DNA from 3 places in the Phytobacter sp. V69 genome. Region 1 is predicted to be linked to each of the others. Evidence: predicted binding sites of a transcription regulator. Region 1 holds the regulator's gene; each other region holds the start of a gene.
The links. Region 1 encodes Fur, which represses iron uptake genes when iron is present. Its sites were predicted from a motif close to ATAATAATGAGAACNACTATCAA; they were not measured.
Positions count from the first base shown of each region.

Region 2: the regulator Fur is predicted to act here: its motif matches at 4,170-4,192, upstream of ACSZPU_RS04690 (TonB-dependent siderophore receptor).
Region 3: the regulator Fur is predicted to act here: its motif matches at 3,683-3,705, upstream of fes (enterochelin esterase).

Region 1 covers NZ_CBFFRL010000032.1:18,103-28,285, reverse strand. Annotated here, with positions in the region: gene ybfF (esterase) at 1-129, shown strand, start outside; gene ybfE (LexA regulated protein) at 261-554, shown strand; gene fldA (flavodoxin FldA) at 704-1,234, shown strand; gene fur (ferric iron uptake transcriptional regulator) at 1,525-1,977, shown strand; gene chiQ (ChiQ/YbfN family lipoprotein) at 2,075-2,407, opposite strand; gene chiP (chitoporin ChiP) at 2,428-3,828, opposite strand; gene glnS (glutamine--tRNA ligase) at 4,222-5,889, opposite strand; gene nagE (N-acetylglucosamine-specific PTS transporter subunit IIBC) at 6,072-8,093, opposite strand; gene nagB (glucosamine-6-phosphate deaminase) at 8,415-9,215, shown strand; gene nagA (N-acetylglucosamine-6-phosphate deacetylase) at 9,274-10,183, shown strand, end outside.
Region 2 covers NZ_CBFFRL010000020.1:27,822-38,004, reverse strand. Annotated here, with positions in the region: partial or broken gene ACSZPU_RS04700 (salicylate synthase) at 1-216, opposite strand, end outside; partial or broken gene ACSZPU_RS04695 ((2,3-dihydroxybenzoyl)adenylate synthase) at 304-1,812, opposite strand; gene ACSZPU_RS04690 (TonB-dependent siderophore receptor) at 1,948-3,981, opposite strand; gene ACSZPU_RS04685 (ABC transporter substrate-binding protein) at 4,283-5,827, shown strand; gene ACSZPU_RS04680 (ABC transporter permease) at 5,824-6,795, shown strand; gene ACSZPU_RS04675 (ABC transporter ATP-binding protein/permease) at 6,788-9,184, shown strand; gene ACSZPU_RS04670 (thioesterase II family protein) at 9,181-9,930, shown strand; gene ACSZPU_RS04665 (MFS transporter) at 9,915-10,183, opposite strand, start outside.
Region 3 covers NZ_CBFFRL010000070.1:1,521-11,703, forward strand. Annotated here, with positions in the region: gene ACSZPU_RS11980 (D-ribose ABC transporter substrate-binding protein) at 1-418, opposite strand, end outside; gene entD (enterobactin synthase subunit EntD) at 536-1,198, opposite strand; gene ACSZPU_RS11990 (TonB-dependent siderophore receptor) at 1,249-3,504, opposite strand; gene fes (enterochelin esterase) at 3,758-4,978, shown strand; gene ACSZPU_RS12000 (MbtH family protein) at 5,004-5,207, shown strand; gene entF (enterobactin non-ribosomal peptide synthetase EntF) at 5,218-9,093, shown strand; gene fepC (iron-enterobactin ABC transporter ATP-binding protein) at 9,220-10,020, opposite strand; gene fepG (iron-enterobactin ABC transporter permease) at 10,017-10,183, opposite strand, start outside.

The DNA.
Region 1 (10,183 bases):
GAACTGCTGCAACAATTCCCGCAGGCACGTGCGCATGTGATAGCCGGAGCCGGGCACTGGGTGCATGCAGAAAAACCGGAAGCGGTTCTGCGCGCCATCCGTCGTTATCTCGCTGAAAAGACAAACTGATTAAAAACCCGGCGACCGGTTGCCGGAAAGCGCCCGGTCGTTGGCGTGTCCGCATCGCTGATGTATGATGGCGCGCTAATCAGCCCGGGCTATGACCCGATTGCTTGTACTTCCCGTAGTATTCTTAAATCATGGCTAAAGAACAAACGGACCGCACGACACTAGATCTGTTCGCGAATGAACGTCGCCCGGGACGTCCTAAAACCAATCCGCTCTCTCGCGACGAGCAATTGCGCGTGAATAAGCGCAATCAGCTTAAACGCGATAAAGTTCGTGGGCTTAAGCGCGTCGAATTAAAACTCAACGCAGAGGCTGTCGACGCGTTAAACGCGCTGGCGGACGCGCGCGAAATGAGCCGGAGTGAATTGATTGAAGAGATGTTACTGGCTCAGCTTAACGCGCTGAACAACCAGGAAATCCTCTAATTCATCGCAAAAATACACTTTCATGTTGCACAGAGTGCAGTCTTGCGTGATTGCAGTTTCCGCGTGCTTCTCTGATCTGCTATGATTGCCCTTATCCGTGGGCCAATCGCCACCACCATATCATTAAGTTTCAAGAGGTTATTTTACTCATGGCAATCACAGGCATTTTTTTCGGCAGCGATACTGGTAATACCGAAAACATCGCAAAGATGATCCAGGCTCAACTTGGTAAAGAAGTTGCCGATGTGCATGACATTGCTAAAAGCAGCAAAGAGGATTTAGAAGGTTACGACATCCTGCTGCTTGGCATTCCGACCTGGTATTATGGTGAAGCACAGTGTGACTGGGATGACTTTTTCCCGACGCTGGAAGATATCGATTTTAACGGCAAACTGGTTGCTCTGTTTGGCTGTGGCGACCAGGAAGACTATGCTGAGTACTTCTGTGATGCGCTGGGTACTATCCGCGACATCATTGAACCGCGCGGCGCAACCATCGTAGGCCACTGGCCGACCGAAGGTTACCATTTCGAAGCGTCCAAAGGCCTGGCAGATGACGATCACTTCGTTGGTCTGGCCATTGACGAAGACCGTCAGCCGGAACTGACCGCTGGTCGCGTCGACAAGTGGGTGAAACAGATTTCTGAAGAGCTGCACCTGCAAGAGATCATCAATGCCTGATGTTGTTTGGCGCAACCTGCTGGTTGCGCCTGATTAATAGATAAAAGCGATGGAAATAATTGCTACAATTTTTTAACTTTTTTCTCCAGCGCTGTACAATGGCCCCTGGTTAAAACGGGTAACGCAAAAGGACTTTGTTGGCGCTGCCACGTTTTAAAAGCTTACTTTACTTGAGGACTTGCAGTTTTCATTCAGGCATGGCAGTTCTATAATGAGACGCATTATCCCAGGTGCATTCCTTGTAGCTTCCCGACGGGAAGTGAATCGTTTAGCAACAGGACAGATTCCGCATGACTGACAACAATACCGCATTAAAGAAGGCCGGCCTGAAAGTCACGCTTCCTCGGTTAAAAATCCTGGAAGTGCTTCAGGAGCCGGAGAACCACCATGTCAGTGCGGAAGATTTATATAAGCGCTTGATCGACATGGGCGAAGAGATTGGGCTGGCGACTGTGTACCGTGTACTCAACCAGTTCGATGATGCCGGGATCGTGACCCGCCATAATTTCGAAGGCGGTAAATCCGTCTTTGAGCTGACGCAGCAACATCACCACGACCACTTAATTTGCCTGGATTGCGGCAAAGTGATCGAGTTCAGTGATGACTCTATCGAAGCGCGTCAGCGTGAGATTGCATCCAGACACGGTATTCGTCTGACTAACCACAGCCTCTACCTCTATGGCCACTGTGCCGAGGGTGACTGCCGTACAGACGATAACGCGCACGAAGCGACGGATAAATAATCCTCGCTTCTCTCTAAAGCCAACCTCCGGGTTGGCTTTTTTATTTCTGCGTATCGCAAAGACAAAAAAGCCCGCCGAAGCGGGCTATCTCACACGGTTAATTCAGCGCGTTATGCTGGCGAATCTCCTGCCAGATCTGATCACAACGCGCTTTTACCGCCTGGCCGTTACCGGTATGCGTTGCTTCAAGACACTGCTGATAATCCAGCGTGCGCACACTCTCTTGTTCCGCGAATTGCTGGTGTGCTTTCTCTTTACGCAGTACATCCAGCACGCTTCTGCAGGCCGCCGTTTTCTCCGGCGAGCCCTCAGCCGTATTGATACAGGCGCTGTAAGCCTCTTTTAAGCGGGCATCTTCCTTTGGCGCCTGTGGCTGTTGTACGCAGGCAGCCAGTCCCAGCGTCATCAGAACAAGCAGTATTGGTTTCATCGTCATGGCATTCCCTCGCATCAGAAGATATTCAACGGCGCAATGACGATAAATTTCACGTCGCGTTCGTCCTGGAAGATGTTGTTATACCCGCCGCCCCAGCTCGGGATATCGGAGTGGTTGTCGTACTGGGTAAAGTGCAGTTTAAACAGGGTGCCTTTTGCCATCCCTTCCTGCACGGTGTACAGCAGGTCGAGGCTGTAAGCCGACTCTTTGATGGAATTCCCCGCATCGTAGTATTTGTCTCCGGAAGAAACATTGGACGGTTTCGCATCCCAGCCATAGACATACGATGCACCTACCGCCCAGCCCGGCAGATTCCAGTCTTTCAGGTCATACATTGCACCAACAAAGACCGACTTTTCGTTATGGGCGTTGAAGTCAGAACGGTTATCCCACCAGATATCCAGGCGACCATTGGAAGATCCGTAGAGGGGCGTCATACGTGAATTGAAATAGCCCTGGCGGCCATCGGCTTTAACCCAGGTTCCCTCAAGACGCAAATCCACCGGACCAACCGTATAACCAAAAGTGAGCGCCTGCAGCCACGCGGTACCGTCGTAGATATCATTGATGGTGTTGTTATCGGCCTTATCGCGCGAGCCGTAGAACTGATAACTGGTGGAAAGGGGATTCCCCGCGACCTCAAATTTGTAGCTGGCTTTGGCAAAATATTGATCAACATAGCCCTGCGCCTGACCAAACGCGGCCTCGAGGAGCAGATCGTTTTTAAAGTCGTAAGACGCGCCTAGAGAATGGACGTAATTGATTTTGCTTACGCGATCATTTTGGTAGAAGTGATCCGTTTCGTTATACCACGGCGCTTTATATTCATTGGCCCACATATACGAGAAACTCAGCACGCCAGAGTCGTCATAATCCAGTTTCGCCCCAGCCTCAGCCCCCTGATAGGTGCCAGGCATAAAGCTCCAGTTTGATGCCAGCAGGGTTTGCCCGCTGGGCTGAATATACCCTGCCCTCGCCCACACCGGGCCATATTTGAACTTCGCCGCTGCCTTATAAAGGCTTGCCCCGCTGCGATCGCCGGCCCAGTCTTCGTCATACACTTTGTGGCTATTGGAGAACGCGATTTCATTCGGGTGCGCACTTCCTGAGGATTCAGCCATTTCAATCGCCGCGAAAGCCGCGATATCAATACCGAACATATCGGCAGCATAGCCAGACTGGAAATCAAGATTGGTATTCCAGGTGGAGTGCGCGAGGTTGGTTTTGTATTTATCGCCGTCGGTGACATCTTTGCGATCACGCTGGCGCTGCCAGTAGTAAATCCCACCGGTGAGCGTGGAGTCATCCACAAAGCCAGCGGCACTGACGGAAGGGGCGAAAGTTAAACCTGATAATGCGGTGGCGCAGGCAATAGCCAACGCTAACGCCTTACGTTGAGCGTTAAACGCGTTCATGAGTGTTCCTCTTTGACAAAAACATAAAAGTGCTGTGCAAATGCAAACAGCAATAAAATAAAAAAATTAAATATTACTGATAGTTATAGAAAATGTTTCTATTCCTATCGCTTGTAAGCATATTTTTCGCGACGCGAATTATCAAGTCTTAATGGGAACGGAATACAGGGATTATGACGGACAACACAGATTTGCGGATTATCAGCTGAGTGCTTACACAGCAAGGCTTACAGGCTAATTTAACTCGAATTATCAATAAATAAATGAAAAGATGATTGGATAAAATTAAAACAATAGTTTAGAAAAAAGAAAGATGGCAGGATCTTATTTTTAATTGAGAAATAAAAAAACGCTGCACAAGGCAGCGTTTTTTAGCGTTCAGGCAAGATGCGATTACTCGCCGATTTTTGCCCAGGTATCGCGAAGACCCACGGTGCGGTTGAACACCAGTTTGTCAGCCGTTGCATAACGGCTATCAAGGCAGAAGTAGCCTTCACGCTCAAACTGGTAAGCTGTGCCCGTTGCGGCAGCCTGCAGTGACGGCTCAGCGTAACCCTGTTTGATGACCAGAGATTCCGGGTTCATCACGGTCAGGAAGTCTTCTGCTGCGCCCGGGTTTGGCACGCTGAACAGACGGTCGTACAGACGAATTTCCACCGGCAGCGCGTGGGCAGCGCTCACCCAGTGAATAACGCCTTTCACTTTGCGGCCATCGGCAGGATCTTTGCTCAGGGTGTCGGCATCGTAACTGCAGAAGATGGTGGTGATGTTGCCTTCCGCGTCTTTCTCGACGCGTTCCGCTTTGATCACGTACGCGTTACGCAAGCGAACTTCTTTGCCCAGCACCAGACGCTTGTACTGTTTGTTGGCTTCTTCACGGAAGTCTGCGCGATCGATCCAGATTTCACCGCTAAACGGCACATCACGGCTGCCCATTTCCGGTTTGTTCGGATGGTTAAGCATCGAAACCACTTCGCTTGCGCCCTGCGGATAGTTTTCGATAACCAGTTTAACCGGATCGATAACCGCCATGGCGCGCGGTGCGTTTTCATTCAGATCTTCACGGATGCAAGATTCCAGTGAAGCCATCTCAATGGTGTTGTCCTGCTTGGTGATACCGATACGCTTACAGAACTCACGGATGGAGGCGGAGGTGTAGCCACGACGACGCAGACCCGAGATAGTCGGCATACGCGGGTCATCCCAGCCTTCAACATGCTTGTCGGTCACCAGCAGGTTCAGCTTACGCTTGGACATGACGGTGTATTCCAGGTTCAGACGGGAGAACTCGTACTGACGCGGGTGAACCGGAATGGTGATGTTGTCCAGCACCCAGTCGTACAGACGACGGTTGTCCTGGAATTCCAACGTACACAGGGAATGCGTAATGCCTTCCAGCGCATCGCTGATACAGTGGGTGAAGTCGTACATCGGGTAGATGCACCACTTGCTGCCGGTCTGGTGGTGATCGGCAAATTTAATGCGGTACAGCACCGGGTCGCGCAAAACGATAAACGGCGAGGCCATATCGATTTTTGCACGCAGGCAGGCTTTACCTTCTTCAAAACCACCGGCACGCATTTTTTCAAACAGCGCGAGGTTCTCTTCGACCGTACGATCGCGATACGGGCTGTTTTTACCCGGTGCGGTCAGTGAACCGCGATATTCGCGGATTTCGTCTGCAGACAGTTCGTCAACATAGGCCAGGCCTTTGCTGATTAACTCAACGGCATAGTTATGCAGTTGGTCGAAATAATCAGAGGAGTAGCGAACATCGCCTGACCAGTGGAAACCTAACCACTGCACGTCGTTTTTGATGGAATCAACATACTCGATATCTTCTTTTACCGGGTTAGTGTCATCAAAACGCAGGTTGCATTGCCCTTGATAATCTTGCGCGATACCAAAGTTCAGGCAGATGGATTTCGCATGACCGATATGCAGATAGCCATTCGGCTCAGGCGGAAAACGGGTGCAAATAGTGGAGTGCTTTCCAGTAGCCAGATCTTCATCAATGATCTGACGAATAAAGTTAGTCGGGCGGGCTTCAGCCTCACTCATCGTAGATTCCTCAAGGCGTAAACAACATATAACGGCACATGATCTTATAAGCGGCCCTCAGAGACAACCCTTAGTTACGGAAAATAGGTGCCGGAGAGAAAGAATGGGGTCGATCGTTGCAAAAAAAGCGGCAGAGGAGGATCCTCAGCCGCTTATCGCTATTTTTGGTTCAGATTACGGCATTAGCCTTTGATGTCGTACAGCGGTGTTTGCCCTGCCACAACAGAACCTTGCGCCTTGATAACCAGACCGGAGAAATCGTCGATGTTGCTGCACACCACCGGGCTAATCATCGAACGCGCCGCGGTGTTCAGGTATTCCAGATCCATTTCCAGTACTGGCTGCCCTGCAACAACGGTAGCCCCTTCTTCGACCAGACGTGTGAAGCCCTGACCGCCCAGCGCAACGGTGTCAATACCCATATGGACAACGATTTCCGCACCTTTTTCAGTTTCAAGGCAAAACGCGTGGTTGGTGTTGAAGATCTTAACGATAGTGCCCGCAGCCGGTGCAACGACCGTTTTCTCAGTCGGTTTTACCGCTACGCCATCACCAACGGCTTTGCTGGCAAAGGCTTCATCCGGCACTTCATCCAGAGAAACCACCTGCCCGGTCACCGGGGAAACCAGTTCAGCAATGATAGACGCGCTGGCATTCGGCACCGCCTGCGGTTTAGCCGCACTGGCTGCTGCCGGAGCCGGAGCTGCCGCGCCTGCCGGAACATCGCCCGCCGTTTTCATCGCATTCGCGATTTTCTCAGCCACGAAGCCCACGATAATCTGCACGCTGGTTTTATTCAGACGAATAACGCCGCTCGCACCAAGACGTTTGGCCTGTGCTTCGTTGACCAGTGAAGAGTCTTTAACGCTCAGACGCAGACGGGTGATACAGGCATCGATACCGGTCAGGTTAGTGGCCCCCCCGATTGCGGCGATGTACTGACGTGCCAGACCACTCACATCCTGCTCAGAAGCCGTGCTGACATTCACATCCTGACCATCAGCTTCGTCACCGGCCACCGCCAGTTCACGGCCCGGGGTCAGCAGGTTGAATTTCTGGATAGTGAAACGGAACACCACGTAGTAGATAACGAAGAACACCAGACCTTGCAGAATCAGCATGTACCAGTGAACCGCCAGCGGGTTACGAGACGAAAGCACCATATCCACCAGACCCGCACTGAAGCCGAAACCGGCAATCCACTGCATGGTCGCTGCAATAAACACGGAAATACCGGTCAGCACAGCGTGGATGAAGTACAGCACCGGAGCCACGAACATGAAGGAGAATTCCAGCGGTTCGGTAATACCGGTGAAGAAGGCAGCAAACGCACCCGCCATCATAATACCCAGTACTTTGGCTTTGTTTTCCGGACGAGCACAATGGTAGATAGCCAGCGCTGCACCCGGCAGGCCGAACATCATGATTGGGAAGAAGCCTGCCTGATAACGACCGGTGATCCCGATTTCCGCTTTACCAGCAGCGATAGACTGCGCGCCACCCAGGAAATTAGGAATATCGTTGATACCCGCGACGTCAAACCAGAACACGGAGTTCAGGGCATGGTGCAGACCGACCGGAATCAGCAGACGGTTGAAGAAGGCATAGATGCCTGCCCCCGCTGAACCCAGTTTCTGGATATGTTCACCAAAGCCAACCAGACCGCTAAAGACGACCGGCCAGATGTACATCAGGATGAATGCCACAACGATCATGACGAATGACGTCAGAATCGGCACCAGACGACGACCGCTAAAGAAGGACAGCGCTTTTGGCAGCTCAACGCTGCTAAAGCGGTTGTACAATTCCGCAGCGATAATACCGACCATAATCCCAACGAACTGGTTTTTGATCTTGCCAAACGCGGCAGGAACCTGATCGGCAGGAATTTTCTGGATCATGGTGACGGCGGCTGGCGAACACAGCGTCGTTAATACCAGGAAACCAACGAAGCCTGCCAGCGCGGCAGCCCCGTCTTTGTCTTTGGACATACCGTAGGCAACACCTACTGCAAACAGCACACCCATGTTATCGATGATTGCAGAGCCGGACTGGATAAACAGCGCCGCCAGCGCATTATCCCCACCCCAGCTTACCGGGTCGATCCAGTAACCGACCCCCATTAGAATTGCTGCTGCAGGCAGCGTGGCAACCGGCACCATCAGTGCGCGGCCAACCTTTTGCAAGTAACCTAAAAGACTCACGTTATTCCCCCTCTGACCCCACACCGGGTGCATAGAAATAGTATTTTTTATTGTCTTACTTAACCTGAAAGCACGGCCTTTTTTCACGACAATGTAAGTGTGTGAAAAATTAATTCGCCTCGCAAATTAAAAGCGCACTTTTTGTGATTTTAATCACCAAATATCGTTATTAACCCTCCTCTTTGCTGGCTAACAAGCAAAACTTATTTTATGATTAAAAAAATCAAAACGGATTGCCCCCATCGGGAGCGAAACTGAGTTACGCTTTACACTTAACTTGCACGCAATCCACTAACTTTTAATCAACTTTAGAGGTGAACAATGAGACTGATTCCTCTGGCAACAGCTGAACAAGTCGGTAAATGGGCGGCCCGCCATATCGTACATCGCATCAATGCATTCAAACCTACGGCGGATCGTCCGTTCCTGCTTGGCCTGCCAACCGGTGGTACTCCTCTCACCGCCTACAAAGCGTTAGTTGAAATGCACAAAGCGGGCCAGGTTAGCTTCAAGCATGTTGTCACCTTCAACATGGACGAATACGTCGGCCTGCCGAAGGAACATCCGGAAAGCTATCACAGCTTTATGCACCGCAACTTTTTCGATCACGTTGATATCCCGGCAGAAAATATTAACCTGCTGAATGGTAATGCGCCGGATATTGACGCAGAATGCCGTCAATACGAAGAAAAAATCCGTTCATATGGCAAAATTCACCTGTTTATGGGCGGCGTTGGCAACGATGGTCACATCGCCTTCAACGAACCCGCGTCATCGCTGGCTTCTCGTACCCGTATCAAAACCCTGACCCATGACACCCGGGTGGCAAACTCCCGTTTCTTCGACGGCGATGTCAGTCAGGTGCCGAAATACGCACTGACCGTGGGCGTGGGTACGCTTCTGGATGCAGAAGAGGTGATGATTCTGGTTCTGGGCGGCCAGAAAGCGCAGGCTCTGCAAGCTGCCGTTGAAGGCAACGTGAACCACATGTGGACCATTAGCTGTCTGCAACTGCATCCGAAAGCGGTGATGGTGTGCGACGAGCCGTCCACCATGGAACTGAAAGTAAAAACATTGAAATACTTCAATGAATTAGAAGCGGAAAATATTAAAGGTCTGTAATTGTGTTTCGTTCCGCACATCCTGCGGGACGACACCCATTTGTTAACCGGGGGTCGTTATGTATGCTTTAACCCATTGCCGGATTTTCACCGGCCATGAAATTCTGGATGACCACGCGCTGATTGTCGCGGATGGCCTGATTGACCGTCTCTGCCCGCTGGCTGAGCTGCCGCCCAATATCGAACAGCGTGACCTCAATGGCGCAACGCTGGCCCCCGGATTTATTGACGTTCAACTCAATGGTTGCGGCGGCGTACAGTTCAACGACACCCCCGAAGCCGTGAGCGTTGAAACGCTGGAAATCATGCAGCGTGCCAATGAAAAATCAGGCTGTACAAGCTTCCTGCCGACACTTATCACCAGCAGCGATGACCTGATGAAACAGGGCATTCAGGTGATGCGTGATTACCTGGCAAAATATTCCCATCAGGCGCTTGGCCTGCACCTCGAAGGCCCGTGGCTGAATATCGTTAAAAAAGGCACCCATAACCCGAAATTTATTCGCAAACCGGATGCCGAACTGGTAGATGACCTCTGCGCCAATGCTGACGTCATCACCAAAGTAACGCTGGCGCCTGAAATGGCGGGCACCGACGTCATCCGCAAACTGGCGGCGGCGGGAATTGTCGTTTCTGCGGGTCACTCAAATGCGACATTAAAAGAAGCAAAAACCGGCTTCCGTGCGGGCATCACTTTCGCCACACATTTATATAACGCGATGCCGTACATCACCGGGCGTGAACCTGGGTTGACGGGTGCGATTCTGGATGATACCGATGTTTATTGCGGGATCATTGCAGATGGCCTGCATGTCGATTACGTTAATGTCCGTAATGCGAAGCGCCTGAAAGGCGACAAACTCTGTTTAGTCACGGATGCAACCGCACCCGCAGGGGCGGATATTGACCAGTTCATTTTTGCTGGTAAAACAATATACTACCGTAATGGATTGTGTGTGGATGAAAACG
Region 2 (10,183 bases), on a different contig from region 1:
CTCGAAATGGCTCACACCATAAGCCTGCCAGTCGCTAAAGGGAATCGCATCCAGCGCCTGTTGCAGATTTGTCTGCCAGCTGCCACCTTGCCAGCTCTTTTCCACGGCGTTGGGCAGGGTAAGTTCAGCACGATCAACATACAGTGAGATTTTTACCTGACTGCCTATTCCAATATCCCAGCATTCGTCGCGCTCATAGGCAATGTGACAATCAGATTCGTTCTTCAGCAAGTGATAAATGACATCGAGCGGGTCAGCCTGCAGGATGAGGGTATGGCTGGACTCACTGCTGTCCAGGGCAAGCATGGCAATATCCGCCAGCTGACGCTTATCGATCTTGCCAACGGCGGTTAATGGCCAACGCTTAACAGGTAATAACTGGTCAGGCAGTTTATTATTGCTGACACCTTGTTGCTGCAGGTAGCCACGTAAATCAGCCAGTGTCAGGTGGGTATCACCCGGTAAACAGGCACAGATACGTTCACCCAGGCGTGCATCCTCAACACCAATTACGACGCAACTTGCCACATCAGGGTGATTAGTGATAAACGACTCAATCTCTGCGCAACCCACCTTTTCACCGGCACGATTAATTTGCTCTTTGAGCCGACCTTCCACGACGAAGTTGCCCGCATCGGTCAGGCGCACCAGGTCACCAGAACGGTAAAAATGATCCGGCGTGAACGCCTGCAGGTTTTGCGCTTCAGCGCGATAATAGCCGCCGATAGTATAGGGGCCGCGGGTAAGAAGTTCACCGGAGACTTCGATTCCTACGGGAAGTCCATCCTGATTCACCACTCTTATTTGGTCCGCATCCGAAATCGGACGACCCTGAGTGTGTAAAATCACGCCATCGCTATCATCAAGCCGTGTGCAACAAATTAGTCCCTCAGCCATACCGAAAACTTGCTGGAGCTGACAGTCAAAGGTGGGTTTGACTTTTGCTGCCAGTTGACTATCCAGCCGTGCTCCCCCTACCTGAATAAATTGCAAACTGGAGAGGTCGCTTTCATCCCATGCCCGACACTCCAGCCACAGGGTGACAAGCGGTGGTACCAGTGCAGTGAAAGTGACTTTCTCCCGCTCAATAAGAGGGAACACTTCATCACAGCCTGAGGTTTGCGCCAGCACCACTTTGCCGCCTGAGAATAGCGTGCCCAGCACTCCCGGGCAGGAGAGGGTGAAGTTGTGTGCCACAGCCAATGTCGCCAGATACACACTTTGGCTGGAAAGCTGGCAGATCTCCGCCATGCGACGTGCGTTGTAAAAGTAATCGGCGTGCGTGCGTGGTATCAATTTGGGCGTACCGGTGCTGCCACCAGAAAGGAGGAGGAGGGCAATATCTTCTGCATGCGGTGCAGGAAAAGGCTGGGGCTCGGACTGAAACGCTGTCATCACTGAGTCTGCATCGTCATGGATATTCACCTGCCAGCGTTGCATACCGGGATGTTTAACTGCCATATCCGATGCCAATGTTTGATAGTCATGCCCAAGATAGTGATGAGGATAAAACCAGGCTTTGGGTTCTGCCAGTTGACTCAAGGCATCAATGTCTGCCGCTTTCTGGCCAGGCATGGCAAGAATCGGGCGTGCGCCGAGATGGAACAGAGCGAACAGTGTTGCCACGAGGCCAATACAGTTTGGCAACTGCAGCAACACATTATCTTGTGAGCGAATCCCACGCGCGGCTAATCCCGCAGCAAGTCTGTCGGCCAGATTATCCAGCCCTGCGTAACTCAGATGCTGCTTTCCTGCCACCAGTGCGATGCTGGTGGGTTGCCGAATTGCCCACTGGCGTAACTGTTCGCCCAGTGGTTGATCGACCCAATAGTCATTTTGTCGATAGTGTTCACGCTCACTGTCACTCCAGGCGCTGTAACGCTGACGTTCGTTCATCATCTTTCTCCTTACCGAAAAAGGATTGCCGACTACTGGCCGGCAATTACATCAAAAGTCCCAGCTAAATTTGGCAATCACCTGACGGCCTGCACCCCAGAAACAGCCTGTGTCGGTGGAATAGCAACCCGCGACAACTTTGCGGTCCAGCAGGTTTTGTGCTGTCAGTTGCACTTTGCCAGCGCGTAAAGAAGGATCGAGTTTGCCGAGCTCATAACGAATTGAAGCATCCATCAGGCCATAACCCCCGGTGTTAAACTGATTGTCCATGGTCCCTCCTTTGGTGCCGCCGCTGAAACGCCCCCCCACAGCGATGCCTAAACCCTCAACCTCTGTGCCTGCTGGCGCCTGCCAGTCCAGCCATAGCGCACCAAATGTCCGTGGTACGCGCAGTGGGGTTTTGCCTTCGCGGCCTTGAGTGTCCTGGGTGTACTTCACCTGCTGCAGTGTGTAGCTACCGATCACACTGAACTGTTCGGTTAAGGCGCCCCGTGCCTCCAGCTCCAGCCCGCGTGCACGAATTTTTCCGCCCTGGGTCTGGAAAGCGGAATTCGCCGGATCAGTGCTCAGGCTCCTGTCCTGTGTCAGGTTGTACACAGCGGCAGAAATAAGGGTCGTGGTGCCCGGTGGCTGATACTTCACGCCAAACTCATAGAGTTCGCCGCGACTGGGTTTAAAGGGTTGTTGATCGCGAGAAAGACCGGCAACCGGCTGGAAAGATTGCGCCCAGGTGAAATAAGGCGAGATGCCATTGTTAAACAGATAATTCAGGCCAACACGTCCCGTGGTGGCCTGATCGTGTTGCTCGTAATTCTGACCGTAGAGAAAATCTTTATTGATGATTTTGCTCCAGTCGTGGCGGATACCCACCGTGGTACGCCACTGCTGCCAGGCAATCTGGTCCTGCAGATAGACGCCCGTTTGCGTGGATGAAACGCGGCTATCCTGCCACAGCGCGGTTGGGCCAAATTCGGCGACACCATAGTCAGGATGATAAATATCAAGAGATGACACGCTGCCACTACCGTAGTAAGTATGGCCGCGCATATGGTCAACGCCCACACCCGTCAGTAACTCATGACTCAATGCACCGGTATCGAAAAAACCGTGGATCTGATTATCAAAATTGAGTGTGTTGTAATGCTCGTCAGAGACTGCGGTGTTGCGGCTAATGGTGCGCATATCGTTGTTCAGACCTGACATGATCACTGCATCATAATTGGACGTTTCGCCGAAATAGCGGCCTTTTAAGACCGTGGACCAGTCTTCGCTGAAATTATGGGTGTAGCTGTAGCCCACGGTTGATTGTTTACGACTAAAGGTGTTGTGGTTTGGCTCACCCGGGTAAGCATCCCGCGGCAGTTTGCCATTTGGGTTGGTGAACACCGTGCCATAGGCAGGCAAAGAAGTGATCACCCCCAAATCCGGGTCGTACTGAAAGCGTGAGTAAAGCGTAAGACTGTTGTTGTCATCAGGATTAAAGGTGATGGAGGGGGCCAGCGCATAGCCTTTGAGTTTCGAGCCCTGCTGCATGCCGTCGGCGAGATGGCCGGTGGCGACGAAGCGATAGAGTACGCTTCCGCTGTCATTCACTGCTCCACCAAAGTCCAGGCCGACCCGTCCGTAATTCTGCGTACCACCTTCAACTTCTACATGACGAATCGTTTCACGCGTCGGCAATTTGCTGGTGAGAGCAATGACACCGCCGGGATTTGATAACCCATACAGCACGGACGCGGGTCCGCGTAAGACATCGATCTGTTCCAGAAGGAAAGGGTCGACCTGCTGCACTCCATAGAGCAGGCCATTGGTATTGCGTAAACCATCCTGAAACACATCGGAATAGCCAGTGTCGCTGTAATTAAACCCGCGAATAGTGAACTGATCAAATGCGGTTACGCCGCCCCATTGCTCGGCCGCCACGCCTGGCGTGTAGCGCAGTGCTTCGTTCAGGCTGCGTGAGTTTTGGTCATTCATCTGCTGACGGGTGATCACTGACACTGATTGCGGTGTTTCCACCAGCGGTGTCGTGGTTTTAGTTGCGCTGCTGCTTTCCTTTGCCGAAAGCCTGCTTCCGTGTGACACCTCATCCTGTGCTATCACTGTTATGGTCGAATTATTTTGCTGCGCCCAGGCACTTTGCAGCGCGAGGGTGAATAATGAAAGTGAAAGGCCCGTTACTGCGCGTTGTGTGATTTTTTTTCCTGCCAAATACGAAGCGGTGCGTTCCATAACAATCCTCTGCCTGAAAATAATAAAAGGTTTTCTTAATGCCTATTGTGAGAATGATTATCAATAGCACTAGTGGTGATGTAATGATATAACATATGACATGGTCATTAATGAAGCGGAAATTTAATGATTTCGTTAAGGGAGAGGCGGGGATATGAACCAGAGTTTAACCAGAAGAACACTGATAAAAACAATGGGTATTGGCGCGGGTATCGCGCTCAGCAATGGTTTTTTACCGCTGGCATGGGCAGATGAACCCAAGCCGCGGAGAGGTGGAATACTGCGTGCCGCGTTCGCAGGTTCCAGCAGTGATTCAACCGACGTGTTACGAGCCACCAACAGTAATATCGACTATGTACGCGCACGATTAGTGTGGGATTCATTAGCGGAAGTAGACAATCAACGCATCGTATGGCGCCTGATGGAATCTGCAGATCCTAATCACGATGCGACACGCTGGACCGTAAAACTTCGGCAGGGCGTCACATTCAGTGATGGTCGTCAACTCACAAGCAAAGATGTGATGTTCAGCCTGCGTACCTGGATGAGCCAGCCGGGTAGCCAAAGTGGCTGGCTGAAGCCGCTCGATCTGACGGCATCACGTCTTGAGGATGATCGCACACTGACATTGCAGTTGCACAAACCGGTGGGTTCATTTGATTTATTATTGGCGCAGTCAATCTTTATTTTTCCAGAAAATACGCAGGACTTTACTGCGGCAGTGGGGAGTGGACCTTACATACTCAAATCCTGGTCACAGGATAAAAGTGTGTTGCAGGCGCGTTCAGACTATTGGGATGCGGCAAACGGTGGTCCGTGGCTGGATGAGATTCAACTCTACAGCGTCGGTGACACCACTGCACGTCTCAACGGTTTGAAAACGGGGCAGTTTGATTATGTGGGGGGGATGGCGCTACTCACCGCGCGATCAGAGCAAGCTAATCCGGCAGTGAAACTGTGGCACTCTCCGAAATCGGAGATGAGCAATCTGGCATTTAGTATGAATCTCAGTAAGGCGCCCTTTAATCACGCCGCGGTTGTCGAAGCGCTGAAATATGCGATTGACCGGGAAACGATGGTACGCGCAGTGACCATGGGATTAGGCGAAGTCGCAAATGATGCCCTGGGCGCGGGGCAACCGTGGTTTAATGGGGAATTGCCGACCCGCCATTACGATCCTGAACGTGCCCGTGCGCTGTTCCAGAAGGCAGGCATAGCCTCTGTTGCCGCAAAGATACGCACCAGCGACTACGAATACGGTACGGCCGAAAGCGCTACATTACTGCTACGCCAGGTAAAAGGGACGGGATTTGATCTGCAACTGGACCGCGTTCCCGCTGCCGATTACTACAGCGATTTTAATCTGCTGCTGAATACACCATTACAAACCAATCTTTATCGCCCGATGCCGCTGCCCGTTGCGTTGCCATTCTATTATGGCCATGCGGCTCCCTGGTCATTCACCGGCCCGGCTACGCCGCAACTTGACGATCTGATGAATGCGATGCAGGCAGCACGCGGTGATGCGTTGCGCCAGCGTGTTGCTGATGTCCAGCACTACCTGTGGCAGCATGGCGGTGACGCGATCTTTGCGCGAATTCCGTCTATTGCCGCTTCTGCACCAGGTGTGTTTGGCGTCAAAGCGGCTGGCTTCTTTGACTATCCGCTGCTGCGTGATGCCTGGCTGCGTTCAGCATGAAGTGTCAGGTTTTAATTAAGCGCCTGCTATGGCGTGCATCGCAGGCGGTTTTCACCTTGTGGCTTCTTTCGGTGATGATCTTTTGTGCCATGTCGCTGGTTAAAGGTGATGCTGCCAGCCAGCGTCTGGCGGGGACGGGGAGTCGCGAGCAGGTGACGGCGTTACGCGCGCAACTGGGTCTTGATCAGCCTTTAGCTGCACGCTATCTGCAGTGGGCCAAGGGTGTCATGCACGGTGACTGGGGGACCAGCTACTTAAACGGGCGATCCGTAAGTACGCTCATTCGCGAGCGTGGGGGGAGCTCACTGGCATTAGGGGCCAGCGCCAGCGTGTTGCTGGTGGTGATCTCCCTGGGCTTAGGCATCTATTGTGGGCTTCATTCAGGCAGTGTCATCGACAGAGGCATCAGTCTTCTTTCCCTGGGATTCGCGGCGTTACCGGAATTTGTGACGGGCACACTGTTGGTAATGGTGTTTTCGTTAACGCTTCACTGGTTGCCTGCGCTTTCGCTTCTCTCCCCGGGCCAGTCGTTGTGGTCACAGTGGTCACTGTTTATTTTGCCAATAATGACACTGCTCAGTGTCGCGTTAGCGCAGAACATCAAACTGGTCCGCCTTGGTGTTATGCGTGCTTCTCAGTCTCCAGCCTGTGAATGCGCCCGGATGAATGGAATAGCGGAATACCGCGTGGTATTGCACTGGATCCTGCCCGAAGCATTAGGCCACTGTTTACCGGTCCTGGCACGTTACATCACTTATCTGTTTGCTGGCGCACTGGTTGCAGAAACACTGTTTGGCTGGCCAGGCCTGGCAGCGGCACTTCTTAATGCCACGCTATCGCGCGATACGCCGGTGGTGATGGGCATCTCGATGGTGATGTGTACACTGACGGTGCTACTGAATCTCCTCGCGGATAGTTTGACCGGGCTGCTTAACCCCGCTGCTTTCCGGGGAGGGCGCGATGCGTAAACGGCCATATGCAGGATTCGTCTTCTTCAGCCTGATGGCATTCATCGGTCTTATCGGCCCCTGGCTGGCACCTTATGCGATCGATGAGATACGTGATATGCCCTTTGCTTCGCCAAATTCAGCGGCGTGGATGGGGACAGATTATCTCGGCGCAGACGTCTTCAGCCGCCTGCTCAGCGGTGGTCAACAACTCTTATTGCTGGCCTGCCTGAGCGTATTACTGGCCTGGCTGATTGGCGGACTGATGGGGATGCTTGCGGCGTTGAAAGGACGCTGGATTGAACGGATGTTGTTGTTGCTGGCTGACATCCTGCTCAGTATTCCGGGGCTGCTGTTACTGACACTGGTGGTCACCGTTAGCGGGCGCGGTTATACGGCCGCAGTGGTTGCGGCGATATTGGTGATGGTGCCCGATATTTTCCGTCTGGTTCGTGCCGCGACGTTGCAACAATTACAGCAAGATTACGTCGACATGGCGCGCTGTCGGGGGGAGTCACTGGCAGCGATTCTCTTTCGGGAGATCATGCCTAACCTGTTACCCCTGCTCAGTGCAGATGTTGGCCTTCGCCTGCTGGCAGCCATTTTCATTTTGGCCACCGCCAGTTTCCTTGGGCTGGCGGCGCAACAACCCCTGGCTGACTGGGGGCTGATGATCATGGAGAACCGTCAGGGGTTATCGTTTCAACCCTGGGCAACCCTCGCGCCGATCTTTGCTATCCTGCTGCTGCTTATTCCTCTGAACCTGAGTCTGGATGGATTGTTTGTTTATGCGCGCAGAAGATATGCGCCTCCGGTGGCTTCGTTTTCGCACGCACAAAGCATTGCCGATAGTAGGCTAAATATTCAACAGCTTAGCGTGGAACTTCCTGAACAGACGTTGATCAATACCGTTTCGCTGCAGATAAAAAGGGGGGAAATTGCGGCGCTGGTTGGTACTTCAGGCAGTGGTAAAAGTACTTTGCTGCGTGCGGCACTGGGGCACTTTCCTGACGCCACAACTGCCATTCGCGGTGAGGTATGGCTCGCGGGGCAGTCGCTCTTTTCAATCAATGCCCGAGCATTGAGAAAGCTGCGTGCCCGGCACGTTGGCTTTGTACCGCAAGATCCCCGTCTGAGCATGGTACCTTCGCAAACGCTGGGCACGTATTTACGATGGATGGCCGCGCGTCGCGGACTCACAGATGCTCAACGCGATCAGCAGGTGACGTCTCATTTCCGTCAACTGGGGCTGCCCGATGATGCGGCTTTTTTGCGGCGTTATCCACATCAAATCTCTGGCGGACAACTGCAACGCGTGATGGCAGTGGCTGCTATGCTTGGCTATCCTGGCTTGCTACTGATGGATGAGCCGACCAGCGCGCTGGATGGATTGAGTACCCAGGCGGTGATGCACTGGATCGCCTCCACTGCGCGCGCGCATCAGATGAGCGTGCTGTTTGTAGCACACGATTTACCACAGGCGAGTCAGATAGCCGACCGGATTCTGGTGATGTCAGAGGGGGAAGTGGTTGAACAACAATCCACTCAGGCATTTTTGCGCACACCTGGTACCCAGGCCGGTCAGCGCCTGCTCAATGCCTGGTTGCCTTGCCCCATCCCTGAGCAGGAAGCCTCCTCTGCTCAGGTCGTCCTGAGTGCTGAGGCCGTAGGGGCTGCTTATGGCGGACGCACTGCACTGACCTCAGTACAGTTTTCTCTGAGACGTGGTGAGACACTGACCATTGCGGGCCGATCCGGCGGCGGTAAAACCACTCTTATGCGCATTCTGGCAGGTTTACAACCCGATGCCACCGGCACCTTAAGTCTGCATAACATGCCGCTGCCTCTCAACATTCATCAACGCAGCCCGTCGCAAAAATGGCAGCTGCAATATGTCGCACAGAATCCCGCCAGCTCCCTGAATGCTTTCTATAGCGTGCGTGCGCTGCTGCGCCGCCCTCTGCGTCTCAGCGATCCTACATTAAGTGCTGAACAGTGTGAACAGAGGGTCATCAGCGTGATGGCGCAGGTCGGGCTTGAGGCCCATTTGCTTACTCGAAAACCGTCGCAACTCTCCGGCGGTCAGCAGCAGCGTGTGGCACTTGCAAGAGCATTAATTACCCGCCCTGACGTGTTGTTGTGTGATGAAGTGACCAGCGCCGTAGATGGGCCGACGCGTATGGGGCTGGCCCTGCTGTTGCAAAAGTTGCAACAGCAGCAGGGTATCGCTCTGTTAATGGTCACTCATGATTTGACCCTTCCAGTACAGTTGGGTGGTTTACTCATGGTGGTCGAGCACGGGCGGGTTGTCGAACAGGGGCGCGTTTCCGAATTGCTTGCACGGCCCACGCATTCCGTGACATCCCGGCTCATTTCAGCAGTGCAACTCACAGAGGAGACAACGCGTTGACTTCCCCCTGGATACGAACATTAAGCGGATACATTAAGCCTGAGTTGCAACTGTTTTGTCTGCCGCATGCGGGCGGCAACGCTGGTCTCTATCGCGGCTGGCGTGAACATCTTCCGCCGGAAATTGAATTGAATGTGATCTGCTATCCCGGTCGTCTGGAGCGTTGGCAGCATCCCATCCCCGCGACAATGCCGGAGCTGGTGGGGGAAGTCTCGCGGGCTATTGCTCCGCATCTTGGCGAGAACTGGGCTATTTTCGGCCACAGTATGGGAGCCGTTGTCGCGCATGAAACGGTTCTGGCATTGAAATGCGATGATTTACCTCCACCGCAACTGTTGGCGGTGTCCGCCCGTGAGGCGCCGCAGTTTCATCAGCCCGGCCTTTTACATCAACAGGATGATGAAGCACTGTGCCGTGAGTTACTGCGCCTGGACGGCACCGATCCCGTGTTGTTGACCCTACCCGAGATGCGCGAACTCATTCTGCCCACGATGCGGGCGGATTATGCGTTGCTTGAGCAGTGGCAACTGAGTTCTAGACAACTGCTGTCATGTCCCATCGCCGCCTTCATGGGCAGCGAAGATCCGGAACTTGATCAGCAGCAGGCGGAAGAATGGGCAAGCTGGACAACAGCCAGTTTCACCCTGGACTGTTTTTGCGGTGGACATTTTTACTTCAGGGAACACCTACAGCCACTTCTTTCACGATTACTGGCACGCTTAAGTGAGGTTCAGACACTGTCCTGAGTCTGTTCCGGCTGTGGTTGTACCGGACGAATCAACCACAGTGCCGCCAGACCAGCGAGGGCGCTTGCAACGGCGGCAACGCGGAATGAGAGGTTTAATCCATCTACCCATGCCCGCAAGGCCCGTTGCTGCAATTCGGGCACGGCATTCAGCACATCAAACTGCGCGCTGCTGATGGCCTGAAGGGCTGAGGCAGGCTGACTGATACCAGTGGCGCTTAACAGGGAGAACGGCAAAGCTTGCTGGATCACAT
Region 3 (10,183 bases), on a different contig from region 1:
GCGCGCCGAGCTGAGCGCCCTGGTAGTTGTTAGAGACAATTTGCGCGACGGCAACGCCGGTTTTGTTTATTTCCCGGTCAATCAGGAAAGCCGGTACGCCCGCGGCTTTGGCTTTTTCTAGCGGACCGACGGTGGAGTCTGCCCCGGCGTTATCGAGGATGATCGCCTTGGCTTTACGGGCAATCGCCGTTTCGATCAGCTGGTTTTGTTTGTTTACGTCATCGTCATGGGAAGCCACGAGGGTGGTATAGCCAAGTTCTTTGGCTTTAGCCGCCGCACCGTCCGCTTCCGCTTTAAAGAACGGATTGTCGTGTGAGGGGGTGATAATGGCGATCAGTCCGTTGTCCGCGGCAAACAGCGAGCCGGAAGCGGCGATCAGGGAAGCCAGTACAGCAGATTTCAGTAGGGTCGTTTTCATCTTCTTCTCCACATTGAATATATATTCAATAATGATTTATTATTCAAGTTAACGATAAAACGGCAATGACAAACTGTCTACGGTTTGTGCAGCAAATTTCTTAAAAGGAGAAAAGGATCACGATCCTGAGGGGATATCGCTCACCAGGGTAGTGACCTGGTCCGCATCTGCAATCCATGCAACATCGACACATATACCTGCATGTTGTCGACTAAATTGCGCATTGATACGCAGGGTGAGCGATCGGGCGTTGAGCGCTATAAGCTTTGCGCTGTGAAAGCCAGGGAAGGGAAGGGCAACGGAGGAAAACGCTTTGAAAAGGCTCTCTTTTGCTGAAAATGCAAGCGTTAGCCCAAGCGCAAAAGGCAGTGGGTTTTGCTGTAGCAGCGCGTATTCTTCGGCATTCACGATGCTTTCGGCGAGCGCTTCGCTGAGCGAGGGAGTGAAAATTGCTTCGACGTCAACGCCGACGCGATAAGGCGCGACAACGGCGATGGCGGTCTGTCCGTTATGGCTGATGCTACCGTAGAGCCCGGCGGGCCAAAGTGGTTCACCGCCAGGGGCGATACCGGGTACGGCCTGATGACCGTGTTCGCGCAGGGCATGTATGGCAGCAATTCGCCCGGCCAGATGTTCGCTTTTACGCTTGCGTCCGGTGTGCGCAACGTCAGCATGGTGGGGCAGCCACAAAAGGTCTTGCTCCGCGAAGGTCGCAGGATCAAAGCTGATGATGTGAAGTGGGTGAGAATTGAGGGGTAGCGTGGAGTGAACGGTGTGCATATTTCGCCTCACGCCCACCCTCTCCCCACAGGGAGAGGGAAGGCTGGTGCTTAGAAGTGGGTGTTAATACCCATGTACCACGTACGACCAGACTCGTTGTACGTATTGGCGCCTGCGCCGTACATCCAGCCGGTGGTGCCGCCGGTGCTCTGCGCGTTACCCATACGCCAGTGACGTTTATCAAACACGTTGTCGACACCAGCGGTCAGGCTCACGTATTTGTTCACATCCCAGGTCCCGCTCAGGCCAACGATGCTGTAAGGGCTGACTTCGTCCTTCGCAGAACCGGTAACCGGGTTACCCTGGTAGTCATATTTCTTCGGCTCTTGTTTGCCGTACCAGGTGAAGGTCGACTGTACGGAAACATCCTGCACAACCTGCCAGCTCAGCGTGGAGTTGAGGGTATATTCAGGAATGATCGACAGACGTTCGCCGGTTGTTTTGTTCTTACTTTGCAGCATGTAAGTGACGTTGTTGCTCAGGGTAACCGCGTCGGTTACCGGAATGTTCAGCGTCCCTTCCAGACCTTCTACGACTGCTTTAGGCACGTTTTCCCACTGATACAGGTCAGTCTTAGTGGTGCCGACAGAGGTCTGGCTCAGCGGTGAATAGCCTGCTTCAATCTTGTTGCGGTAGTCGTTGCGGAACCAGGTCACCCCAGCCAGCCAACCTTCATGCTTGAACTCCAGACCAATCTCTTTGTTGATGCTGGTTTCTGCTTTCAGGTCGTCGTTACCCATCATGTAGCAGCCCACGCCAGTGCCGCTGGCGTAGCAGCCCTGACCTTTACTGTACAGAATGTAGTTTGGGTTTGTCTGGTACAGGCTTGGTGCTTTATACGCACGGGCAATACCCATTTTCAGGGTAAAGTCATCGCCCAGGCCCTGTGACAGGTTCAGCGACGGGCTCCAATTGTTGCCGACCACGGTGTGGTGATCGAAACGCAGACCCGGCGTCAGCATAGTGGTGTCGGTCACTTCCATGTTGTCTTCGGCGAAGACAGAGAAGATTTCCGCGCTGGAGTACGGGCTACGACCCGTGCTGTTGAAACCGGTAATCGGGCCACCCTGCAGTGCCTGAGTATTGGACGCCATGTCCTTCATGCGCTGCTGGTTCCATTCGGTACCCACGGTCAGGTTCTGGTTGATCAGCAGATCAAACGGCACGCTCACTTCGCTGTGCAGCATCACGTCAGCCAGATCGATATCAGAGAACTTGTCGCTGTTGAACAGGCCTTCCAGCCCCCCTGCCAGCCCTTCGCCGAGACGGGAGTTGCGGGTGTGCTCATACTGCGCCCAGTTATTGGTAGTCACACCGTTATCCCAGGCACCGGTCCAGTTGACGGAATAGTTCTGGCGATAGAGACGGTTGGTCTCTTTGCCGTAGTTTTCCTTCACGAAGTTGTTGGTGCTGCTGTCGTTGTTGGTGTTCTGGGTGTCGCCTGCGTACAGGTTCCCCTGGCGGCTGTAACCGGCCTGGAACTCCAGCGCCTGTCGCGGTGCGAAATCCCAACGCACGACGCCGTTAATATCTTTGTTTTCCACACCTTCGCGCCCTGCGGCCATAGTGTTGGAGTAGATACCGGTACGTTCAGACTGGTGATCCTGGTTGATGTCGTAAGCATCGGCCTGGGTTTTACTCAGGTTGCCATACAGACGGAAGCTGACATCGCCACCCAGCGGGCCGCTCAGGCTAAAGTCGGTACGCTTGGTCGCGCCTTCGTCTTTATGCTCTGGCGCATTGAAATAGCTATTCCATGAACCGTGCCATGCCTGATCGGTCGATTTTTTGGTGATGATATTCACCACACCGCCCGCGGCACCGTTGCCATAACGCGCCGCTGCCGGGCCACGAATGACCTCGATGCGCTCGATCATGTCTGCCGGTACCCAACTGGTATCGCCACGGGTATCACGCTCGCCACGCCAGCCCTGACGAACAGAGTTGCGGCTGGTGACCGGTTTACCGTCGACCAGGATCAGGGTGTTTTCCGGACCCATACCACGGATATCGATCTGACGGTTGTTACCACGTTGACCACTGGTGGAGTTACCCGTCAGGTTAACGCCGGGCATGGTGCGGATAATTTCAGAAACGTCGCGTGCGGGTGGGTTTTTACGGATCTCATCAGCAGTGATGGTTGAAACCCCTGGCGCCTGCAAATTTTGCTGCGCTGCGCTAACAACAATAGTGTCATCATTACTGGCTGTGTCGTTGGTAGTAGTCTCTGCCGCGAAAGCGGGCAAAGCAACGCCGTAAATCCCCAAATTGACCAATAAGGTCAGGGAACGAATGTTGTTTTTCATTGTTTTTCCTGCTTTTATCGCCGCATTCCCGGTAGATCCTTTTTCCCAATAGGTAAGGAATACGGCATGCTGTTGCCATGCAGATGCGAAGAGGGTTCGTCCTGAGAAAATCCGCAAACGCTGGCACTGTTAGAATGAAAGACGCGCTCGCGAAAGCGCGGACAATACGCTATTGCAAACGCAAATAGTTATCAATAATATTATCAATATTTTTTGATCTGCAAGCAAAAGTTTCCACGATTAAAATGAGGTTATGACGTTGACGTCGACAGCGGGGAGCGAGGCCTGGTGGAAGGCAAAAGAGGGGCCGGAGTGGCGTCTGGATAACGAGGGAAATTATCACGTTACCTTCTGGTGGCGTGACCCGGCAGGCACAGAAACGACTTCCGACATTCACCATGTCTGGATTTATATCACTGGCGTCACTGACCACCATCAGCAATCAACGCCACAATCGCTGGCGCGCATTCCCGGAACGGATGTCTGGTGCTGGCAAACACATCTGGAAGCCGGCTGGCGCGGGAGCTACTGCCTGATTCCCTCCGACCAGGCTGACGACTTCTCTCCACAGGTTTTTGCCCAGACACCACCGGACCGCGCGGCATTGCGCGAAGGCTGGCGCAAGCTGCTACCGCGCGCTATTGCCGATCCACTCAATACCCACTCCTGGCGTGGCGGTCGAGGCCACCCCGTTTCGCCGCTGGCGATGCCCGGTGCGCCGCATCAGGCAGGCTGGGATCTGCCCGATTCTGCCTACACCCCGCCGAAGGTGATGCAATGGCATAGCCAGCGACTGAATAACCATCGCCGCGTGTGGGTGTACACCACCGGCGATGATCACAGCGCTGAGCGCCCGCTGGCGATACTGCTTGATGGCCAGTTTTGGGCCGAAAGCATGCCTGTCTGGCCCGCGCTGGCCGCCCTCACCGCACAGGGGTTATTGCCCCCTGCGGTTTATGTGCTGATCGATGTGATCGATACCGCCCACCGTAGCCAGGAGCTGCCCTGTAACCCTGATTTCTGGCTGGCGGTTCAGCAGGAGCTGTTAGTGCAGGTACAGGCGACGACCCCCTTTAGCGACGATGCGGCCCGTACGGTCGTGGCTGGGCAGAGTTTTGGCGGCCTGTCATCGCTGTATGCCGGGCTGAACTGGCCGAAGCGTTTTGGCTGCGTGCTGAGCCAGTCGGGTTCCTACTGGTGGCCGAATCGCGGCGGACAGCAGGACGGCCTTCTTATCGAACAACTCAAACGCGGCGAGCTATCGGCGCAGGGTCTGCGCATTGTTCTGGAAGCCGGCGTGCGTGAGCCGATTATTTTTCGGGCCAATCAGGCCCTTTATGCCCAATTACAGCACACACAGCAGACGGTTTTCTGGCGTCAGGTTGACGGCGGACATGATGCGCTTTGCTGGCGCGGCGGGCTGACCGCAGGGCTTATTACCCTCTGGCAGCCCCTGACTCGCGCTACGCAGTAAGCGCAATTTACGACAGGAGCCAGGTATGGAATTCAGCAACCCCTTCGATAATCAGCAGGGGCAATTTTTTATTCTGCAAAACGTGCAGCTGCAGTTCAGTCTGTGGCCGCAGCAGTGTGCGTTACCGCAAGGATGGCGCGTGGTGTTCGAGCCCTCCTCGCAGGATGCCTGCAACGCGTGGCTCAAGGCCAACTGGCAAAATTTAACCCCTGCGCACCACGCCAGCTAAGGAGACGCGAATGACCACACGTTTACCCCTCGTGGCCGCGCAGCCGGGGATCTGGATGGCAGAAAAACTCTCGACGTTGCCCAACGCCTGGAGCGTGGCCCACTATGTTGAGCTGGACGGCGAACTGGACGCGCAACTGCTGGCGCAGGCCATCACAGAAGGTCTGGCGCAGGCCGACACCCTACGTATGCGCTTTACGGAAGATAACGGTGATGTCTGGCAACTGCTGGACGATGACGGTGTGTTTGCCCTTCCGCAGCGCGTTGATGTTCGCCATCACGCCGAACCACACGCCGCCGCGCTGGCGCTGATGCAGGCCGATCTCGCGCAGAATCTGCGCGTGGACAGCGGCAAACCGCTGTTCTGCCATGTACTTATTCAGGTCGATAACCACCGCTGGTTCTGGTATCAGCGTTATCACCATTTGCTGGTAGATGGCTTTAGTTTCCCGGCCATTACCCGCCAGATTGCCGCTATTTACCGCGCATTGCGCGCGGGTAACGCCATTCCGCCCACGCCGTTTACGCCGTTTGCCGAGGTGGTGGATGAATATCAGCGCTATCGGGAGAGCGACGCCTGGCAGCGCGATAAAGCCTTCTGGGCAGAGCAAAAACGCACGCTGCCCGCGCCGGTTTCCCTTTCACCTGCGCCACTACCGGGCCGGGCGGCAACGACCGATATCCTGCGCCTGAAAATGTCTCTGGACAGTGCCGCATTCCGCCGCCTGACCCAGGCGGCGAGCCTGTGCCAGTCAGCCGATCTGGCGTTAGCGCTGGTGGCGTTGTGGTTAGGCCGACTCTGTGGGCGGCCCGACTATGCTGCCGGATTTATTTTTATGCGCCGCATGGGCTCGGCGGCGCTGACCGCGACCGGGCCAGTGCTCAATGTGCTGCCGCTGGGCGTGCACATTGACGAGACGCAAACCCTGGCGGAACTGGCTACTGCGCTTGCCGGGCAACTGAAAAAGATGCGCCGCCATCAGCGCTACGATGCCGAGCAAATCCTGCGTGACGCCGGACGCGCAGCCGGAGATGAGCCGCTCTTTGGCCCGGTCTTTAACGTCAAAATGTTCGATTACTTGCTTGATGTTGACGGGATTGCCGGGCAAACTCACACCCTGGCGACGGGACCGGTCAACGATCTGGAGATCGCGCTCTTCCCGGATGAAGAGGGCGGTCTGACGCTGGAAGTGCTGGCTAACCGCAGCCGCTACGATGAAAGCGTGCTCAATAACCATATCGCACGTTTGCACAGCCTGCTGAGCCAGTTTGCCGCGGATCCGACGCTGCGCTGCGGTGAGGCACAGCTGATCACCACCGATGAGTGGCAGAGAATCGAAAAAATAAACGATACCGGCATGATGTTGCCGTCCGCAACGCTGAGCCAACTGGTGGCAGAGCAGGCGGCGCGTACGCCGGACGCCCCTGCGCTGGCCGATGCGCACTGGCAGTTTAGCTACCGTGAAATGCGTGAGCAGGTGGTGGCGCTGGCGCAGCTTCTGCGTGAACGTGGTGTGAAGCCTGGTGACAGCGTTGCCGTTGCGCTACCGCGCTCCGTGTTCCTGGCGCTGGCGCTGCATGCCATTGTCGAAGCCGGTGCTGCCTGGCTGCCGCTCGATACCGGGTATCCGGATGAGCGGCTGCACATGATGCTGGAAGATGCTCAGCCGCGGCTGCTGATCACCTCTGATGACCAGCTTGCGCGTTTTAGCGAACTGCCTGGTCTGACTCACCTTTGCTATACCGCACCGCTGGCGGTGACCGGCGGTGAGCCCCTGGTGCTGTCCCGCCCGGAACACACTGCCTACATCATCTTTACTTCGGGATCTACCGGGCGGCCAAAAGGAGTGATGGTTGGGCAGACCGCGATCGTGAACCGCCTGCTGTGGATGCAAAATCAGTATCCGTTGAACGCGCAGGACGTGGTGGCACAAAAAACGCCGTGCAGTTTTGATGTCTCGGTGTGGGAGTTCTGGTGGCCGTTTATCGCCGGGGCAAAACTGATGATGGCGGAGCCGGATGCACACCGCGACCCGCAGGCGTTACAGCGCTTTTTCGCCCACTTTGGCGTGACCACCACGCACTTTGTCCCGTCCATGCTGGCGGCGTTTGTCACCTCACTCACGCCACAGACTGCGCAGGAAAGCTGCCGCACGTTAAACAAGGTGTTTTGTAGCGGAGAAGCGCTTCCGGCAGCCCTGTGCCGCGAGTGGGAACAACTGACCGGCGCACCTTTGCATAACCTTTACGGGCCTACCGAGGCCGCCGTCGACGTGAGCTGGTATCCGGCCTTTGGCGATGAGCTGGCGGCGGTGAAGGACAACAGCGTGCCGATTGGCTATCCGGTCTGGAATACCGGGCTGCGCATTCTGGACAGCATGATGCAGCCGGTACCGCCAGGTGTTGCAGGGGATCTGTATCTGACCGGCATTCAACTGGCGCAAGGGTATCTGGGACGACCGGATCTTACCGCCAGCCGCTTTATCGCCGACCCGTTTGCCCCCGGCGAGCGAATGTATCGCACCGGCGATGTGGCGCAGTGGCTGGATAACGGCGCGGTGGAATATTTGGGTCGCAGCGACGATCAGCTCAAGATTCGCGGCCAACGTATTGAGCTGGGCGAAATAGACAAAGCGCTGCAGACGCTGGTGGATGTCGCGCAGGGCGTTGCGCATGCCTGTGTGCTCAATCAGGCGGCGGCAGGTAATGGCGATGCGCGCCAACTGGTGGGTTATGTGGTGTCAGAGAGCGGCCTGCCGCTGGATCTCAGCGCGTTACGCGAGCAACTCAGCGCGCAGCTATCGCCGCACATGGTGCCGGTGGTGCTGTTGCAATTGAGCGAGCTTCCGCTTAGCGCCAACGGCAAGCTCGACAGAAAAGCGTTGCCGCTGCCTGAACCCGCGCGTGAGCAGGTCGGTCGGCCGCCGCATCCGGGAGTGGAAACGCAGGTCGCGCAGGCCTTTTCCGTGCTGCTCGGTTGCGAAGTTCAACACGCGCAGGCCGATTTCTTTGCTCTTGGCGGTCACTCTTTGCTGGCAATGCGCCTGGCTGCACAGCTGAGTGAGGCGTTTGCACGCCCGGTAACGCCGGGGCAGATTATGGTGGCCTCCACGGTTGAGAAACTGGCGGCCTTGCTGACGCAGACGCAGGCTAATAGCCAGCTCGGGCTGGAAACCCTGCTGCCACTGCGTGACGGCGACGGTCCCGTGCTGTTCTGTTTCCATCCGGCTTCCGGTTTTGCCTGGCAGTTCAGCGTGCTGGCGCGCTATCTCTCGCCGCGCTGGGGGATTATGGGCATTCAGTCACCGCGTCCACAGGGGCCGATGCAGCAGGCCGCCACGCTGGATGAGGTGTGCGAACACCATCTTGCGACTCTGCTGGCGCAGCAACCGCACGGGCCTTATCACCTGTTCGGCTACTCGCTGGGTGGAACGCTGGCGCAGGGGATTGCTGCCCGGCTGAGCGCGCGCGGGGAAACGGTGGCCTTCTTAGGGCTGCTGGATACCTGGCCGCCGGAGACGCAGAACTGGGCGGAGAAAGAGGCCAACGGGCTGGACCCGGAAGTGTTGGCGGAAATCGAGCGCGAGCGTCAGGCCTTCCTGGCAGCGCAAAAAGGGCAGACATCGACAGCGCTGTTTGCCGCCATTGAAGGCAACTATGGCGATGCGGTGCGCCTGCTGACCACGGCCCATAGCGCGAAGTTTGACGGTAAAGCGACGCTGTTTGTCGCCGAACGCACGCTGACGCCGGGGATGGATCCGCAAGAAGCCTGGGCACCGTGGGTGAATGAGCTGGAGGTTTATCGCCAGGATTGCGCCCACGTGGATATCATTTCACCGCAGGCGTTTGAAGCGATTGGCCCGGTATTGCGCGAGCTGTTGGGGTAGTTTCAGAGGGAATGTCCCCGGTGGCGCTCGCGCTTACCGGGGCTACAAGCTTATCCGCATCCGGGACATTCTCCGGTGGCGCTGACGCTTGCCGGGGCTACAAGCTTATTCGCATCCGGGACTGCATCAGACCGTCCGGCGTCCCAGCGGCACCACCAGCGGCGTGCCGGCGATGGGGTCTTCAATAATCATACAGCGCAAACCGTATACTGCTTCGATAAGCTCGGCGGTCACAATCTCTTTCGGTGCGCCTTGCGCCACAATCTTGCCGTCTCGCAGGGCAATCAAATGGGTGGCATAGCGACAGGCCTGATTCAAATCATGCAGCACCGCCGCCAGCGTATACCCCTGCTCGCGGTTTAACTCGCTCAGCAACTCCAGCAGGTCAATCTGGTAGCTGATATCGAGCCAGGTGGTCGGCTCATCAAGCAGCATGATCGAGGTTTCCTGTGCCAGCACCATCGCTATCCACGCCCGCTGACGCTGCCCGCCTGACAGTGTATCCACACTCTGCAATGCCAGCGTATCTACCCCAGTAGCACGCATCGCGCGGGTGACCGCCTGCTCATCTTCCTGACGCCAACGGGTAAACAGCGGCTGGTGCGGATAACGCCCACGGGCGACCAGCTCCTGAACGGTGATATCGCCCGGAGTGGTGGCGTTTTGAGCCAGCAGACCGACGCGACGCGCCACCTCTTTGCTGGCGAAACGCTGGATCTGCTCGCCGTCCAGATACACGTGACCTTTCTCTGGCGTCATCAGTCGGCTCAGGGTACGCAGCAGCGTCGATTTCCCGCAGCCGTTTGGCCCAATGATCGCCGTGAAGTGGCCATCGGGGATCGCGACGCTCAGGTCTTTGGCGACCACTTTTTTACCGTAGCCCAGGGTTAGTTGTTCGCCTCGCAAACGGGCCTGAGTATCGATCATTTTTTGCGGGACTCCTGAATTAACAAGGCGATAAGGTAGATACCGCCGATGCTGACGGTGACAACACCCACCGGCAACTGATAAGGGATAAACAGCCGCTGGGCGCAGATGTCCGCCGCCAGCAGAAGCAGGGCGCCACAAAGCGCCGATTGTGTCAGGCCCC